3 regions of the Pseudomonas sp. TE24901 genome follow, and region 2 is predicted to be linked to each of the others. Evidence: predicted binding sites of a transcription regulator. Region 2 holds the regulator's gene; each other region holds the start of a gene.
The links. Region 2 encodes sigma-54, which starts transcription at its own class of promoters, with help from an activator protein. Its sites were predicted from a motif close to ANTGGCATNNANNTTGCTNT; they were not measured.
Positions count from the first base shown of each region.

Region 1: the regulator sigma-54 is predicted to act here: its motif matches at 1,511-1,530, upstream of flgB (flagellar basal body rod protein FlgB).
Region 3: the regulator sigma-54 is predicted to act here: its motif matches at 3,819-3,838, upstream of glnA (glutamate--ammonia ligase).

Region 1 covers NZ_JBSSAF010000007.1:339,308-344,875, reverse strand. Annotated here, with positions in the region: gene ACVWVP_RS16780 (chemotaxis protein CheV) at 1-394, shown strand, start outside; gene cheR (protein-glutamate O-methyltransferase CheR) at 437-1,264, shown strand; gene flgB (flagellar basal body rod protein FlgB) at 1,572-1,979, shown strand; gene flgC (flagellar basal body rod protein FlgC) at 1,983-2,426, shown strand; gene flgD (flagellar hook assembly protein FlgD) at 2,443-3,171, shown strand; gene flgE (flagellar hook protein FlgE) at 3,203-4,519, shown strand; gene ACVWVP_RS16750 (ribonucleoside-diphosphate reductase subunit alpha) at 4,848-5,568, opposite strand, start outside.
Region 2 covers NZ_JBSSAF010000002.1:222,449-228,016, reverse strand. Annotated here, with positions in the region: gene ACVWVP_RS04745 (KdsC family phosphatase) at 1-326, shown strand, start outside; gene lptC (LPS export ABC transporter periplasmic protein LptC) at 335-907, shown strand; gene lptA (lipopolysaccharide transport periplasmic protein LptA) at 894-1,427, shown strand; gene lptB (LPS export ABC transporter ATP-binding protein) at 1,427-2,152, shown strand; gene ACVWVP_RS04725 (RNA polymerase factor sigma-54) at 2,337-3,830, shown strand; gene hpf (ribosome hibernation-promoting factor, HPF/YfiA family) at 3,906-4,211, shown strand; gene ptsN (PTS IIA-like nitrogen regulatory protein PtsN) at 4,222-4,686, shown strand; gene rapZ (RNase adapter RapZ) at 4,689-5,546, shown strand; gene ACVWVP_RS04705 (HPr family phosphocarrier protein) at 5,563-5,568, shown strand, end outside.
Region 3 covers NZ_JBSSAF010000003.1:398,449-404,016, reverse strand. Annotated here, with positions in the region: gene ntrC (nitrogen regulation protein NR(I)) at 1-198, opposite strand, end outside; gene glnL (nitrogen regulation protein NR(II)) at 195-1,280, opposite strand; gene ACVWVP_RS07935 (chorismate mutase) at 1,656-2,192, opposite strand; gene glnA (glutamate--ammonia ligase) at 2,313-3,719, opposite strand; gene thiI (tRNA uracil 4-sulfurtransferase ThiI) at 4,053-5,507, shown strand.

The sequences.
Region 1 (5,568 bases), on a different contig from region 2:
GGTGTTGACCGTGGATGACTCCTCCGTGGCGCGCAAACAGGTCACTCGTTGCCTGCAAACCGTCGGGGTGGAAGTGGTCGCGCTCAACGACGGCCGCCAGGCCCTGGATTATCTGCGCACGCTGGTGGATGAGGGCAAGAAGCCCGAAGAAGAATTCCTGATGATGATTTCCGACATCGAGATGCCGGAAATGGACGGCTACACCCTCACGGCCGAGATACGCAACGATCCGCGCATGCAAAAACTACATATCATCCTGCATACTTCGTTGTCGGGTGTATTCAATCAGGCGATGGTCAAGAAGGTCGGCGCCGATGACTTCCTGGCCAAATTCCGCCCTGATGACCTGGCATCCCGGGTAGTCGACCGGATCAAGGCAGCAGATCACGGCTAGGGGATTTCCCCTGGCGGTCACACGATTTAAGAGGCGGTATCATTGTCTACGGGTAATTTGGATTTCGAACAGTTCCGGGTCTTCCTGGAAAAAGCCTGTGGCATATTGCTCGGTGAAAACAAGCAGTACCTGGTATCCAGCCGTCTCAACAAACTGATGGAACAGCAGGGCATCAAGTCGTTGGGTGAGCTGGTCCAGCGCATCCAGGGTCAACCGCGCAGCGGGCTCAAGGAGATGGTGGTCGATGCCATGACCACCAACGAAACCCTGTGGTTTCGGGATACCTACCCCTTCGAGGTGCTCAAGAGCAAAGTGCTGCCCGAAGCCATCAAGGCAAGCCCGGGCCAGCGCCTGCGCATCTGGTCGGCGGCGTGCTCCTCGGGGCAGGAGCCGTACTCGATCTCGATGGCTATCGACGAGTTCGAACGGACCAACATGGGCCAATTGAAGGCCGGTGCGCAAATCGTTGCCACCGACCTGTCCGGCACCATGCTCACCAACTGCAAGACCGGCGAGTACGACAGCCTGGCCCTGGGCCGTGGTTTGTCCCAGGAACGCCTGCAGCGTTACTTTGACCCGAAAGGGGCAGGGCGCTGGGCGGTCAAGGCGCCGATCAAGAACCGGGTGGAGTTCCGCTCGTTCAACCTGCTCGACAGCTACGCCAGCCTGGGCAAGTTCGACATGGTGTTCTGCCGCAACGTGCTGATCTACTTCTCGGCCGAAGTGAAGAAAGACATCCTGTTGCGCATCCACGGCACGCTCAAGCGCGGCGGCTATCTGTTCCTCGGTGCTTCCGAGGCGCTGAACGGTCTGCCGGATCATTACCAGATGGTGCAGTGCAGCCCGGGGATCATCTACCAGGCCAAGTAAGAGTTACGCGGTTAACAATGTGGGAGCGGGCTTGCTCGCGAATGCGGTTTGTCAGTCAGATATAAATTGACTGACCTGCCGCATTCGCGAGCAAGTCCGCTCCCACATTTGTTTTGCGGCAAGGTAAATGAAGGCGGCAACTCACCATTGCCGCTTTACTGGCGCCACGCGGAAACCCGTTGCCGCTTTTCTGGCATTGCCACCGGCAAACCCCTCGCAAACCCTTGAGTTACGGCCTTTTCGTTAATTGGCATGCGCCTTGCTATAACCCAGTTACGAAAAGCAGGTCAGCCTAAAGGTTTCCGCCATGAGCATCAGCTTCGATAAAGCGCTCGGTATTCACGAACAAGCCCTGGGCTTCCGCGCCCAGCGTGCTGAAGTCTTGGCCAACAACATTGCCAACGCCGACACCCCGAACTACAAGGCTCGGGATTTGGACTTCTCCGCCGTGCTCGCTGCACAGCAGGACAAGACCAAGAATGGCACCTTCGCCTTGAACGTGACCAATACCCGTCACATTGAAGCGCAAGGCCTGGGCAATGGTGACGAGTCGCTGCTGTATCGCACGCCGATGCAGCCGTCGATCGACCAGAACACCGTCGACGCCCAGCTGGAGCAATCGGCCTACGCCGAGAACTCGGTGAACTTCCAGGCCAGCTTCACCCTGCTCAACAGTAAATTCAAAGGGCTGATGTCAGCCCTGCGTGGAGAGTAAGCCATGTCCCTAGCCAGTGTTTTCAATATTGCCGGCAGTGGCATGAGCGCGCAGACCACGCGTTTGAACACCGTCGCCAGTAACATCGCCAACGCCGAGACCGTGTCTTCGAGCATTGACCAGACCTACCGCGCCCGTCACCCGGTGTTCGCCACCATGTTCCAGGGCGGCCAGAGCGGCGGCAGCGATTCGCTGTTCCAGAACCAGGATGCCGCCGGCCAAGGCGTGCAGGTGCTCGGCGTGGTTGAAGACCAGAGCAACCTGGAAGCCCGCTACGAGCCGAACCACCCGGCCGCGAACGAAAAAGGCTACGTGTACTACCCGAACGTCAACGTGGTCGAGGAGATGGCTGACATGATCTCTGCCAGCCGCTCGTTCCAGACCAACGCGGAAATGATGAACACCGCCAAAACCATGATGCAGAAGGTCCTGACCCTGGGTCAGTGATAAGGGGCGCCAAATAATGGCCATTGTTGATACCACTTCTACCAACACGGCGGTTCAGGACCTTTTCAACTCGAAGGTCAAGTCCGCGACAGACAACAGCAGCGTCGGTGATGCTTCCAAGGCGGCGACGGGCAACCAGTCGCTGGGCAAGGACGCATTCCTGCAACTGCTGGTGACCCAGCTCAAAAACCAGAACCCGCTGTCGCCTCAGGACAACGGCGCGTTCGTGGCGCAACTGGCGCAGTTCAGCAGCCTGGAAGGGATCAACACCCTGAACGATTCGGTGAACGCGATCTCCAGCAACTTCAGCTCGTCGCAAGCGCTGCAAGCGTCGTCGCTGGTGGGGCGTTCGATCATCACCCAGACCGACAAGGCCATGGTTGATACCAGCAAGAGCATGACCGGTTCGGTGGCGGTGACGGCGGCGACGGGTAACGTCTCCGTGAAGATCACCGACAAGGACGGCAACGTGGTGCGCACCATCGACATGGGTGCCCAGAGCGCTGGCGATGCGAGCTTTATCTGGGATGGCAAGAACGACAAGGGCGAAGTCGCCCCTGCCGGTACCTACACCTTTGCCGCCACCACGAAGAACGACAAGGGTGACTCGGTTGCCTTGGCCACTTCGCTGCCGGCAACCGTTACCAGCGTGACGCTGAGCAAGACCGGCGGCGAAATGCTGTTGAACCTTGCAGGCGGCATGGGCAGCGTCAAGCTGTCGCAAATTCAGACTATCGGTACATAGAGCCGGCTAAATACGGCAGAAGGAGAGAAACATGTCTTTTAACATCGGCCTGAGCGGCCTCTATGCGGCCAACAAACAACTGGACGTGACCGGCAACAACATCGCCAACGTCGCGACCACGGGCTTCAAGTCGTCCCGTGCGGAGTTCGCGGACATCTACGCGGCCTCCAAACTGGGCACCGGCCAGAACAGCATCGGCAACGGTGTGAACCTGGCGGCTGTGTCCCAGCAGTTCACCCAGGGTGACGTGAACAACAGCGGCGGCATCCTGGACATGGCGATCCAGGGCGGCGGCTTCTTCGTGCAGAAGGCCAGCGACGGTTCGCTGGAATACACCCGTAGTGGTGCCTTCCGTGCCGACAAAGACGGCTACATCACCAACAACACCGGCACCTCGCGCCTGCAAGGCTACGCGGCGGACGCCGATGGCAATATCATCAAGGGCGGCCTGACCGACCTGCAACTGAACCTGTCGAACCTGCCGCCGAAGGCGTCCACCAAGGTGGATTCCACCAGTAACCTGAACTCTTCAGAAGCGGTTATCAACCAGACGACCAAGCCGTTTGACCCAAGCGACACCAGTACTTTCACCACCCAATACAGCACCACCTTGTACGACAACCAAGGTAACGCTCACCCGATGGTGCAGTACCTGGTCAAGACCGACAGCAACGTCTGGAAATCCTACACGCTGATCGATGGCCGTAACCCGGACGGCACACTGCCAACGGGCACAGGCGCAGGCACTGCGCCACCTGCTGCGACGACGCTGACCTTTGATGGTTCCGGCAAGCTCACCAGTGTTGCTGGGACAGGCGTGACCGGTAATACCCTGACCATCACCGGCTGGGTGCCGGGTACCGTGACCAACGGTGTGTGGAAGGCAAACGGTGCGACTGCCAACCCTACCGGCATCGCGATCAACATGGGCAACATCACCCAATACAACTCGGCCACCTACCGCAACCCGCCGACCACCGACGGTTATGCGACTGGCCAGATCACCGGCCTGAAAATCGACGGCAGCGGCGTACTGTTCGCCACGTTCAGCAACCAGCAGAGCAAGGCCATCGGCCAGATCTCCCTGGCCAGCTTCAACAACGAACAAGGCCTGCAGCCAGCGGGCGGCACCACCTGGAGAGAGACCTTTGCATCGGGCCAGCCGGGTTACGACACTCCGCAAGCCGGCACCCTGGGTTCGATCGTGGCCAACTCCCTGGAGAACTCCAACGTTAACCTGACCAACGAGCTGGTGGACCTGATCAAGGCCCAGAGCAACTATCAGGCAAACGCCAAGACCATCTCCACCCAGAGCACCATCATGCAGACCATCATTCAGATGACCTGATGAGTTAACGCTCCACAAAAAAGCCCCTCACTCGAGGGGCTTTTTTGTGGCGGCTATATTCATAGCCGACATCGGCGACCTTGTAGTGAGCGGGCTTGCCCCGCGCTGGGGGGCGAAGCCGCCCTAAACCCAAGCACCTCGGTCTTTGCGAAACACCACGGCGCTCTGGTTGGGGCGGCTTCGCCCCCCAGCGCGGGGCAAGCCCGCTCACTACAGGTGGACCTCTGCCCGGAAGAGATAATCGCCAGGCAAAAGAAAACCCCCGGCAAACCCAGGGGGCTTGGCGGGGGTTCTTAGATAGGCGCCTTTACGCGCCTACCGGCTCAGCTTATTGGCAAGCTTCGCAATCCGGCTCGTCGATCGCGCAGGCCTTAGGCACAGGGGCCGGACCGGCTGGAGCGGCGAGAACCGAGTCGTCACCGTGGTTGCCGCCGCTGGAAACAGCGTTCAGCTTACCGGTGTTGATGGTCGACTTCTCGGTGCTGGTCGCAGCCAGGGCACGGAGGTAGTAAGTGGTTTTCAGGCCACGGTACCACGCCATGCGGTAGGTCACGTCCAGCTTCTTGCCCGAAGCGCCGGCGATGTACAGGTTCAGGGACTGGGCCTGGTCGATCCACTTCTGACGACGGCTGGCGGCGTCAACGATCCACTTGGTGTCCACTTCGAAGGCGGTCGCGTAGAGCTCTTTGAGTTCTTGCGGGATGCGCTCGATCTGCTGCACGGAACCGTCGTAGTACTTCAGGTCGTTGATCATGACCGAGTCCCACAGGCCACGGGCTTTCAGGTCGCGAACCAGGTACGGGTTGATCACGGTGAATTCGCCCGACAGGTTCGATTTCACATACAGGTTCTGGTAGGTCGGTTCGATCGACTGCGACACGCCGGTGATGTTGGCGATGGTGGCGGTCGGTGCGATGGCCATGATGTTGGAGTTACGAATGCCTTTCTGCACACGGGCACGTACCGGTGCCCAGTCCAGGGATTCGTTCAGGTCAACGTCGATGTACTTCTGGCCACGGGCTTCGATCAGGATCTGTTGCGAATCCAGT
Region 2 (5,568 bases):
CGGTTGTGGAACGTCGTGCACAAAACCTGGGGATTCCTCACCTGTATCAGGGCCGTGAGGATAAACTGGTGGTTCTGGACGAGCTTCTTGGCCAACTCAACCTAAGCTATGAGCAGGTCGCCTACCTCGGTGACGACCTGCCCGACCTGCCGGTCATTCGCCGGGTAGGCCTGGGCATGGCTGTCGCCAACGCGGCGGCATTTGTTCGTGAACACGCCCATGGCATCACCACGGCCCGTGGCGGCGAAGGTGCCGCGCGTGAGTTCTGCGAATTGATCCTGCGCGCCCAGGGCAGCCTTGAAGCGGCCCACGCCGCCTACTTATAGAGCGTTTTATGCTGAGCAAAAAGATTCGCAACTTCCTGCTATTCGGGGTCATCGCCGCGCTGTTCCTCGCGGTGGGCTACTGGAATATCAGCCCGGAGCGCTTCCTCGACAAGCCTGTAGCGCAGGTTGACGACGGGGCCATCGACTATTACGCCATCAACGCCAAAAGCGTGCAGTTCCTGCCCGACGGCAAGGTGCAGTACGAAATGACGTCGGACAAGGTCGAGCACTTGAAGGCTACTGAAGTGACCTTGCTGACCAATCCCGACATGAACATCTATCGCGGCACCGAGTTTCCGTGGCACGTCACCAGCAAGCGTGGCGAGGTCAACCCGGACGGCACCCAAGTAGAACTGATCGACTCGGTACGCGTTGCGCGCACTGACGACAAGAACCGCGACACCGTGATCACCACCAGTCGCATGACCGTATTCCCGCAGAAGCAATATGCGCAGACCGAGCAAGACGTTAGAATCGACGGCGCTGGCGGTGTATCGACTGGCAAGGGAATGAAAGCGTATTTGAAAGAAAGCAGGATACACCTGCTATCGAACGTAAGAGGACAGTATGAGGCTCGTTAAAACTCTCCCTATTTTGCTCGGTCTGGGCGCAGCACTGGGAAGCGTGAGCGCCTGGGCTCTGCCGAACGATAGCCAGCAACCGATCCACATCCAGGCTGACGATGCGCAGCTGGATGACAAGCAAGGCGTCGCGACCTACACCGGTGGCGTGATCATTACCCAGGGCTCGATGAAGATCACTGGCAACACGGTGACACTGACCCGCACCAAGAGCGGCGACATCGACGTCGTGACCTCGGTGGGCAACCTGGCCTATTTCGAACAGAAGCAGGCACCTGCCGACACCGCCCCGATGAAGGGCTATGGCAAGACCATTCAGTATCACGCCCAGCAGAACCGCATTGTCCTGATTGACCAGGCCAAGGTCGTCAGCACCGACGGCAACACCACGGAAGGTGAAAAAATCACCTATGACACCGTGAAACAGGTCGCCAACGCCGGTCGCGCCAATGGCAACAAGGTCACCGCACCTCGTCCGCGTATCGACATGGTTATCCAGCCGAAGAAGAAGGCCGAGTAATGGCAACCCTGAAAGCCCAGCATCTGGCCAAGGCCTACAAAAGCCGTCAGGTCGTGCGCGACGTCAGCCTGTCGATCGACAGCGGCCAGATCGTCGGCCTGCTCGGCCCCAACGGTGCCGGCAAGACCACCTGTTTCTACATGATCGTCGGCCTGGTCCAGGCAGATCAGGGTCGCGTACTGATCGACGACCTGGATGTCAGCCACCAGCCGATGCACGGTCGTGCTCGCGCCGGTATCGGCTATCTTCCCCAGGAAGCGTCGATCTTCCGCAAACTGTCGGTTTCGGACAACATCATGGCGATCCTGGAGACCCGTAAGGAACTCGACCGTGACGGCCGCCGTAAGGAGCTGGAAAGCCTGCTGCAGGAATTCCATATCAACCACATCCGCGACAACCTGGGCATGAGCCTGTCCGGTGGCGAGCGTCGCCGTGTGGAAATCGCCCGCGCATTGGCCACCGCGCCGAAGTTCATCCTGCTGGACGAACCGTTCGCCGGCGTCGACCCGATTTCGGTGGGCGATATCAAACAGATCATCCACCACCTCAAGGCCAAGGGGATCGGCGTACTGATCACTGACCACAACGTTCGCGAGACCCTCGATATCTGTGAAACCGCTTATATCGTCAACGATGGCCAATTGATCGCCGAAGGCGACTCCGCCACCATCCTGGCCAACGAACTGGTCAAGGAAGTGTACCTGGGCCACGAGTTCCGCCTGTAAGCGTCGCGGTGTCAGGCCGAACGCCAGCGCGCGCGGGAGTCAATAAAAACCTCAGTTTTTTTATTGTTACCGCGCTCTAGGCAAAGCCCCCGATATCAGGCATATAATTTGCTTATGTTTGGCGCTCACGCGCCCTGTCGTGGATGGCGCATTGCGCCGGCGAATAAGGTGTTAAGCCCCTGCCATGAAACCATCGCTAGTCCTGAGAATGGGCCAGCAGCTGACGATGACACCGCAGCTGCAACAGGCCATCCGCCTGCTCCAATTGTCGACCCTGGACCTGCAACAGGAAATCCAGGAGGCCCTGGAGTCCAATCCGATGCTCGAACGCCAGGAAGAAGGCGACGACTTCGACAATGCAGACCCGCTGGCTGACAACATCGAGCAAAAACCCAATTCCGACGTGCAGGAACCCTCCTATCAGGAAACCGCCCCGACGGTGGACAACCTGGAGGACGGCGAATGGAACGAACGCATTCCCAACGAGCTTCCCGTGGACACGGCCTGGGAAGACGTCTACCAGACCAGTGCCAGCAGCCTGCCAAGCAATGACGATGACGAGTGGGACTTCACCACCCGCACGTCAGCCGGCGAGAGCCTGCAGAGCCATCTGCTGTGGCAACTGAACCTGGCACCGATGTCCGACACCGATCGCCTGATCGCCGTCACCCTGATCGACTGCATCAATAACCAGGGCTACCTGGACGAAACCCTTGAGGAAATCCTTGAGGCATTCGACCCGGAACTGGACATTGAGCTGGACGAGATCGAAGCCGTCCTGCACCGAATCCAGCAATTCGAACCGGCCGGCATTGGCGCCCGCACCCTCAGCGAGTGCCTGCTGCTGCAATTGCGCCAACTTCCGGCCAAGACGCCTTGGCTTGCCGAGGCCCAGCGCCTGGTCAATGACTACATCGACCTGCTGGGCAGCCGCGACTACAGCCAGCTCATGCGCCGCATGAAGCTCAAGGAAGACGACCTGCGCCAGGTCATCGAGCTGGTCCAGAGCCTCAACCCACGCCCCGGTTCGCAGATCGAGTCCAGCGAAGCTGAATACGTCGTCCCTGACGTGATCGTACGCAAGGACAACGAGCGCTGGCTGGTGGAGCTTAACCAGGAGTCGGTACCACGCTTGCGCGTCAACCCGCAGTACGCCGGTTTTGTACGTCGTGCCGACACCAGCGCCGACAACACCTTCATGCGCAACCAGTTGCAGGAAGCGCGCTGGTTCATCAAGAGCCTGCAAAGCCGCAACGAAACCCTGATGAAAGTCGCCACCCAGATCGTCGAGCACCAGCGCGGCTTCCTGGAATACGGCGACGAGGCGATGAAGCCGCTGGTGCTGCATGACATCGCCGAAGCAGTGGGTATGCATGAATCGACGATCTCCCGGGTGACCACGCAGAAATTCATGCATACCCCACGGGGTATTTATGAACTGAAATACTTTTTCTCCAGCCACGTCAGCACCTCCGAAGGCGGCGAATGCTCGTCCACGGCGATCCGCGCGATCATCAAAAAACTGGTTGCCGCTGAAAATCAGAAAAAGCCATTGAGTGACAGTAAGATCGCTGGTTTACTGGAGGCACAAGGCATTCAGGTCGCCCGTCGAACCGTCGCCAAGTACCGCGAGTCCCTCGGGATCGCGCCTTCCAGCGAGCGTAAGCGTTTGATGTGACGGGCGGGCCACAGCGTTCCAGTGGCAGGCACCCCGGCCTGCCGCTTTATGCACTGGCAACGAAGGAGAAGCTGTATGCAAGTCAACATCAGTGGACACCAGCTGGAAGTCACCAAACCCCTGCGTGAATACACCGAAAGCAAGCTGAACAAGCTGGCAGGGCATTTTGACAAGATCACCAACGTGCAGGTCATCATGGAGGTCGATAAGCTCAAGCAGAAAATCGAGGCCACCCTGCACGTACCGAATGCAAAGCTCGTCGCCAATGCGGAGCATGAAGACATGTACGCGGCGATCGACTCGCTCTACGACAAGCTGGACCGCCAACTCATAAAGCATAAGGAAAAGAATCTGCACCTGATGCAAGGTACAGGTCGTTAACTCTCCCCCCATGATCCGACTTGAAACCATCCTGACCCCCGGCCGTTCACTCGTGAACGTGCCGGGCGGCAGCAAGAAAAAAGCCCTCGAACAAATTGCCAACCTGATCGCGCGCGAAGTGCCGGATCTGGAGATGCAAGATGTCTTCGACGCGCTGATTGCCCGTGAAAAACTCGGCTCCACCGGTTTTGGCAACGGCATCGCCATCCCCCACTGCCGTCTCAAGGGTTGCGAAACACCTGTCAGTGCCCTGCTGCACCTTGAAGCTCCCATCGATTTCGACGCCATCGACGGCGCCCCGGTCGACCTGCTGTTTGTCCTGCTGGTCCCGCAAGCCGCCACCGATGCGCACCTGGAACTGCTTCGGCAGATCGCCAGCATGCTTGACCGCAAGGACGTACGCGACAAACTGCGCGGCGCCAGCAGCAATGAGGCGCTTTATCAGGTTGTCCTGGATGAACAGAACGGGCAGTAATCATGCGTTTGATCATCGTCAGCGGCCGCTCCGGCTCGGGTAAAAGCACTGCCCTCAATGTCCTTGAGGACAACGGCTTTTATTGCATCGACAACCTGCCGGCCGGCCTGCTGCCGGAGCTGGCGGAACGCGCACTGATCCACACCGAGCTGGCCCAGCCCCTGGTTGCCGTTTCGATTGATGCCCGCAACCTGCCCAGCCACCTTGAGCGTTTTCCGCAACTGCTCGAGGAGGTCAGGGCCAAGCATATTCATTGTGATGTGCTGTACCTGGACGCCGACGAAGAAACCCTGCTCAAGCGCTTTTCCGAGACCCGCCGACGTCACCCCCTCAGCAGCCCCCATCGCTCCCTGGCAGAAGCCATCGAGGATGAAACCAAGTTGCTGGGCCCGATCATTGACCTCGCCGACCTCAAGATCAACACCACCAGCCTCAATCTGTATCAGTTGCGCGATGCCATCAAGCTGCGCCTGCTCAACCAACCGGAACCTGGCACGGCGTTTCTCGTGGAGTCGTTCGGCTTCAAGCGCGGCATGCCGGTGGACGCCGACCTGGTGTTCGATGTGCGCTGCCTGCCCAACCCTTACTGGAAGCCGGAACTGCGCGAACAATCCGGGCTGGACTTGCCTGTAGCCGAATACCTGGCCGCGCAGCCGGATGTTGAAGAGATGTTCCAGGATATCTCCAGCTACCTGCTCAAATGGCTACCCCGCTTTGCCGCGAGCAATCGCGCGTACGTCACCATTGCCATCGGCTGCACCGGTGGTCACCACCGCTCCGTCTACCTGACCGAGCGCCTGGGCCAGGTGCTGCAACAAACCCTCAAGAACGTCCAGGTCCGCCACCGCGACCTTAGCTGAAAGGAACACCTGCGCGATGCCC
Region 3 (5,568 bases), on a different contig from region 2:
CAAGTCCAGGCCACTGGCGCCGGGCATGCGGATATCGGAGATGATCACATCCGGTTGCTGACGCGCCAGGCGGCTCATCACCCCATCGGCGCTGTCGAAGCTCTGGGTGGTCATGCCTTCCTGTTGCAAGGCTTTCTCGAGGACCCAGCGGATAGAACGGTCGTCATCGACGATCCAGACAGTTTCACTACGGCTCATGTCGATGGGGCTCCTTGTTCCAGAGGCAGAAAGATCGAGAAGGTGGTGTGGCCAGGATGGCTCTCACATTCGATCAGACCCTGGTGCTGGCTGATGATGTTCTGGGTAATGGCCAGGCCCAGCCCGGTGCCATCCGGGCGGCCGCTGACCATGGGAAAGAAGATGGTTTCCTGAAGTTCCGCAGGAATGCCCGGACCGTTGTCGATGATCTCGACCTTGGTCACCAGGCGATGGCGTACATGGCCGATGGTGAACTGGCGCAGGGCGCGGGTGCGCAGGCTGATGCGGCCCAGGCGCAGCTCGTTCTGGCTGCTGATGGCCTGCATGGCGTTGCGCACGATGTTGAGCACCGCCTGGATCATCTGTTCGCGGTCGATCAAGACATCGGGAATGCTCGGGTCATAGTCGCGCACCAAGGTGATGCAGCCCTGGCTTTCGGCCTCCACCAACTGGCAGACGCGTTCGAGCACTTCGTGCACGTTGGTCATCGCCAGCGACGGCAACTTGTTGGAACCGAGCATGCGGTCCACCAGGTTACGCAGGCGGTCGGCTTCCTCGATGATGACGTTGGTGTAGTCCTTGAGATTCTCGTCGGGCAGCTCGCGGGCCAGCAATTGCGCCGCGCCACGGATGCCTCCCAGCGGGTTCTTGATTTCATGGGCCAGGCCGCGCACCAGCATCTTGCTGGTCTCCTGCTTGGACAACTGCGCTTCCTCCTTGGTGATGCGCAGCAGGCGGTCGCGGGGGTGCACTTCCAGCAATAGCAGGGTGGCGCCGTTGCTCAGGATGGGGGTCACGGCGTAGTCGACGGTCAACGTCTGGCCGGTAAGGGCCGTGAGCATCGCCTCGCGCTTGGTGAACGGGTGTGCCTGCTCCACCGCCTGGCGCAGCGAGCTCAAGGCCTCGGCCGACTCGGTGAACAATTCGCTGATGAACTGCCCATGGCTGCGCTGGCCGCTGATGGCCAGGAGCATCTCCGCCGCCGGGTTCATGTACTCAAGACGCAGGTCGTCATTGAGCAGGATGGTCGCCGTGGTCAGGTTGTCGAGTAGCAAACGGTGCAGTGCATCGCTGATGGTCATCAGGACCTCTTTTGGAGCAAGGCGCGGGCTTCGGGCACACGCTGATACAAGGAAAATGCAAAAACCAAACCAAGGCTCCGAAAAGAAGCGCGAAACCCCTGAAATGGGGGTTTTAGGCGCGAAACTGTGGCGTTCTGCCAGCTTGCTCGGGAAGTTTCGAACCAAAATGGGCTGAGTCGATGGGAAGGGTGCAGCCTATCGCACCAATATAGTGCGGTTTTGTGAAGGTTGTTCAGGAAGCACCTGAATGAGCGCAATTCAAATGTGGGAGCGGGCTTGCTCGCGAATACGGTACTTCAGTCGACATCTTCATTGACTGATGCGCCGCTTTCGCGAGCAAGCCCGCTCCCACAGTTTTGATGGGGTTTGCAGGCTCTAGCCTTTGTGGATGCACAGCTCGGCGGTGGCGCGGATCATCGCCAGTTGTTGCATGGGCTCGTTCAGCGGTTCGTGGACGGCCTGCGCCAGCCACTGCGGGCACTGAGGGTCGGTGCGTTGCGGGGTGAAGTCCGCCAATTGCTGGAGCAGGCGTTTTTGCAGTTCGTCGAGGCGGGGGCGAATCTGCTTCACCAAGTCCGGGCGTGGATCGTCGGGCGACTTGCCCTGGAACTGCCAGTCGGACAGCAGGGTGTATTGCACCAGTTTGTTGGCTTCGATCTGCGCCGAGAAAAACTGCTCGGCGGCAGCAGGGCTCAGTTTGTAGCTCGGTGCCTGGGTGGCAGCACTGGCGATCACCTCTTGTTCGCGCGTCTTGTCCTCCACGGGCTTGTGGCTGTCCCATTTGCTCAGGGCGACCTGTTCGGCGATCTGCAGGCGTTCGGCGATGCTGTTGAGCAGGGGGTCGAGCGTGGGTGGCGCAGCGTGGGCGCTGGCACTGGCAAATAGCAGGGCAAATAAGAGTCGACGTTTCAACGGTGATCTCCTGATGGGAGGGCGCCAGCCCTCTTTTATAGTGTTCAAAAAGCCTGGGCAAAAAAAAGACCTCCCGAAGGAGGCCTTTCTTGTCACGCTACGTCAAGTAGCGCTACTGGATTAGCAGCTGTAGTACAGCTCGTATTCCAGTGGGTGTACGAAGGTGCGTACTTTGATTTCTTCTTCGCTTTTCAGCTCGATGTAGGCATCGATGAAGTCGTCGCTGAATACGCCGCCTTTGGTCAGGAACGCACGGCCCTTGTCCAGCTCTTCCAGGGCTTCTTTCAGGCTGCCGCACACTTGTGGGATCTCTTTGGCCTCTTCAGGCGGCAGGTCATACAAGTTTTTGTCGGCGGCATCGCCAGGGTGGATCTTGTTCTGGATACCGTCCAGACCCGCCATTACCAGGGCAGCGAAGGCCAGGTATGGGTTGGCTGCTGGATCCGGGAAGCGGGCTTCGATGCGGCGAGCGCGAGGGCTGGACACGTAAGGAATACGGATCGAGGCGGAGCGGTTACGCGCCGAGTAGGCCAGCATTACCGGTGCTTCGAAACCTGGGACCAGACGCTTGTAGGAGTTGGTCGACGGGTTGGTGAAGCCGTTCAGGGCCTTACCGTGCTTGATGATACCGCCGATGAAGTACAGGGCAGTGTCGGACAGGCCGGCATAACCTTCGCCAGCGAAGGTGTTCTTGCCTTCTTTAGCGATGGACAGGTGAACATGCATACCCGAACCGTTATCGCCGTACAGAGGCTTAGGCATGAAGGTAGCGGTACGGCCGTAGGCATCAGCCACGTTGTGTACGCAGTACTTCAGGGTCTGAACTTCGTCAGCCTTGGCAACCAGGGTGTTGAACTTCACGCCGATTTCGTTCTGGCCGGCAGTCGCCACTTCGTGGTGGTGAACTTCGATGACCAGGCCCATTTCTTCCATGGCGTTGCACATGGAGGTACGGATTTCGTGGTCGTGGTCGAACGGCGGAACTGGGAAGTAGCCACCTTTGATACCTGGACGGTGGCCTTTGTTGCCGCCTTCCACGTCCTGGTCGGACATCCACGAACCTTGTTCGGAGAAGATCTTGAACATGGAGCCGGAGATGTCGGACTTGAACTTGACCGAATCAAAGATGAAGAATTCTGGCTCTGGGCCTACGAATACAGTGTCGCCGATACCGGTCGACTTCAGGTATTCCTCGGCACGCTTGGCGATCGCACGTGGGTCGCGGTCGTAGCCTTGCATGGTCGAAGGCTCGATCACGTCGCAGACGATGATCAGGGTTGGGTCTTCGGTGAACGGGTCGAGCACGGCAGTGCTGTCGTCCGGCATCAGGATCATGTCGGAAGCTTCGATGCCTTTCCAGCCAGCGATGGAGGAGCCGTCGAACATTTTGCCTTCTTCGAAGAAAGCATCATCCAGCGCGTCGCGAGCCGGCATGGTCACGTGGTGCTGAGTACCTTTGGTGTCCGTGAAGCGCAGATCAATCCATTTAACGTCATGATCTTTGATGAGTTGAACCGACTTCGACATGGTGTCCTCCGGGTGGCTTCGGGCTGGGTAGTGGAGTTAGCCCTTAGAATGTGGGTGATGCCGGCGCGGATACTCCGCCAAGGCAACCTGCCTCACAAGGGAGCAAATTGCATGCCAGTGCGCCAACATGGCCTTTTTGCCTCAAAATGGCCCCTATAACGGTGCAATCCGCTGAAACGGAAAAAATAACGCACTGCAATGTAGCGTTAATTCGTGAAAATGACCTGTTTTGGTGCGCTCAACCTGTTGTGCATATTAACTGGTTAAACCTTGAGCGATTTCCGCTATAATCCGCGCCCCCCTTTTTCAGCAGGCCCGGCGCGCGCTGTTTCCATGAAATTAATCGTTAAAGTCTTCCCCGAGATCACCATCAAGAGCCGACCGGTACGGACGCGTTTCATCCGTCAATTGGCCAAGAACATCCGTGCCGTGCTCCGAGACCTGGACCCGGCTGTGGTGGTGAACGGTGTGTGGGACAACCTCGAGCTGGAAACCCGCATTACCGACGCCAAAGCCTTGAAGGACATGACCGAGCGCCTGAGCTGCATGCCGGGCATCGCGCATTTCCTGCAGGTGGATGAGTACGCGCTGGGCGACTTCGACGACATCACCGAGAAGTGCAAGCAGCACTACGGTGACTCGCTGACCGGCAAGATCTTTTCGGTGCGCTGCAAGCGCGCCGGCAAGCACCCGTTCAGCTCCATGGACGTCGAAAAATACGTCGGCAGCAAGCTGCGTCGCGAGTGCGGCGCGGCAGGAATCTCGCTGAAAACGCCGGAAATCGAAGTCCGTATCGAAATTCGCGACCAACGGTTGTTTGTGATCCACAGCCAGCACAACAGCATCGGCGGCTACCCGCTGGGCGCCCTGGAACAGACCCTGGTACTCATGTCCGGCGGTTTCGATTCCACGGTGGCGGCCTACCAGATCATGCGCCGTGGCCTGATGAGCCACTTCTGCTTCTTTAACCTGGGCGGGCGTGCACACGAATTGGGCGTGATGGAAGTTGCGCACTTTATCTGGAAGAAATACGGCAGCTCCCAACGCGTGCTATTTGTGAGCGTACCGTTCGAGGAAGTGCTGGGAGAAATTCTCGGTAAAGTCGATAACGGTCATATGGGCGTAGTATTGAAGCGTATGATGTTGCGCGCGGCGTCGAGCATTGCCGACCGCCTGCACATCGATGCGCTGGTGACCGGTGAAGCGATCTCCCAGGTGTCCAGCCAGACGCTGCCCAACCTGTCGATCATCGATTGCGTCACCGAGAAGCTGGTCTTGCGCCCGCTGATCGCCAGCCACAAGCAGGACATCATCGACCTGGCAGAAGAAATCGGCACCGCCGACTTTGCCAAGCACATGCCTGAGTACTGCGGGGTCATTTCGGTGAACCCCAAGACCCACGCCAAGCGTTACCGCGTGGAGCATGAAGAGAAAGAATTCGACATGGCGATCCTGGAGCGTGCGCTCGAGAACGCCAAGCTGGTCCCGATCGATCGCGTGATCGACGAGTTGGGCCAGGATGTGAAGATCGAAGAAGTCAGCGAAGCCCTGGCCGGCCAGATCGTCATCGACATCCGTCACCCGGATGCCGCTGAAGATGAGCCACTGGAAATCGCTGGCATCGACGTGCAAACGCTGCCGTTCTACGCACTGAACGCGCGTTTCAAGGAACTGGATAACAGCCGTCAGTACCTGCTGTATTGCGACAAAGGCGTGATGAGTCGCCTGCATGCCCACCATTTGCTCAGTGAGGGGCATGCCAATGTGCGCGTTTATCGACCGAGCTAAGAGCCCGGGGCTGTTTGCCTGTGGCCTGCGTCACCGGCCCCCCGACTCTGCCGTCAAGCTG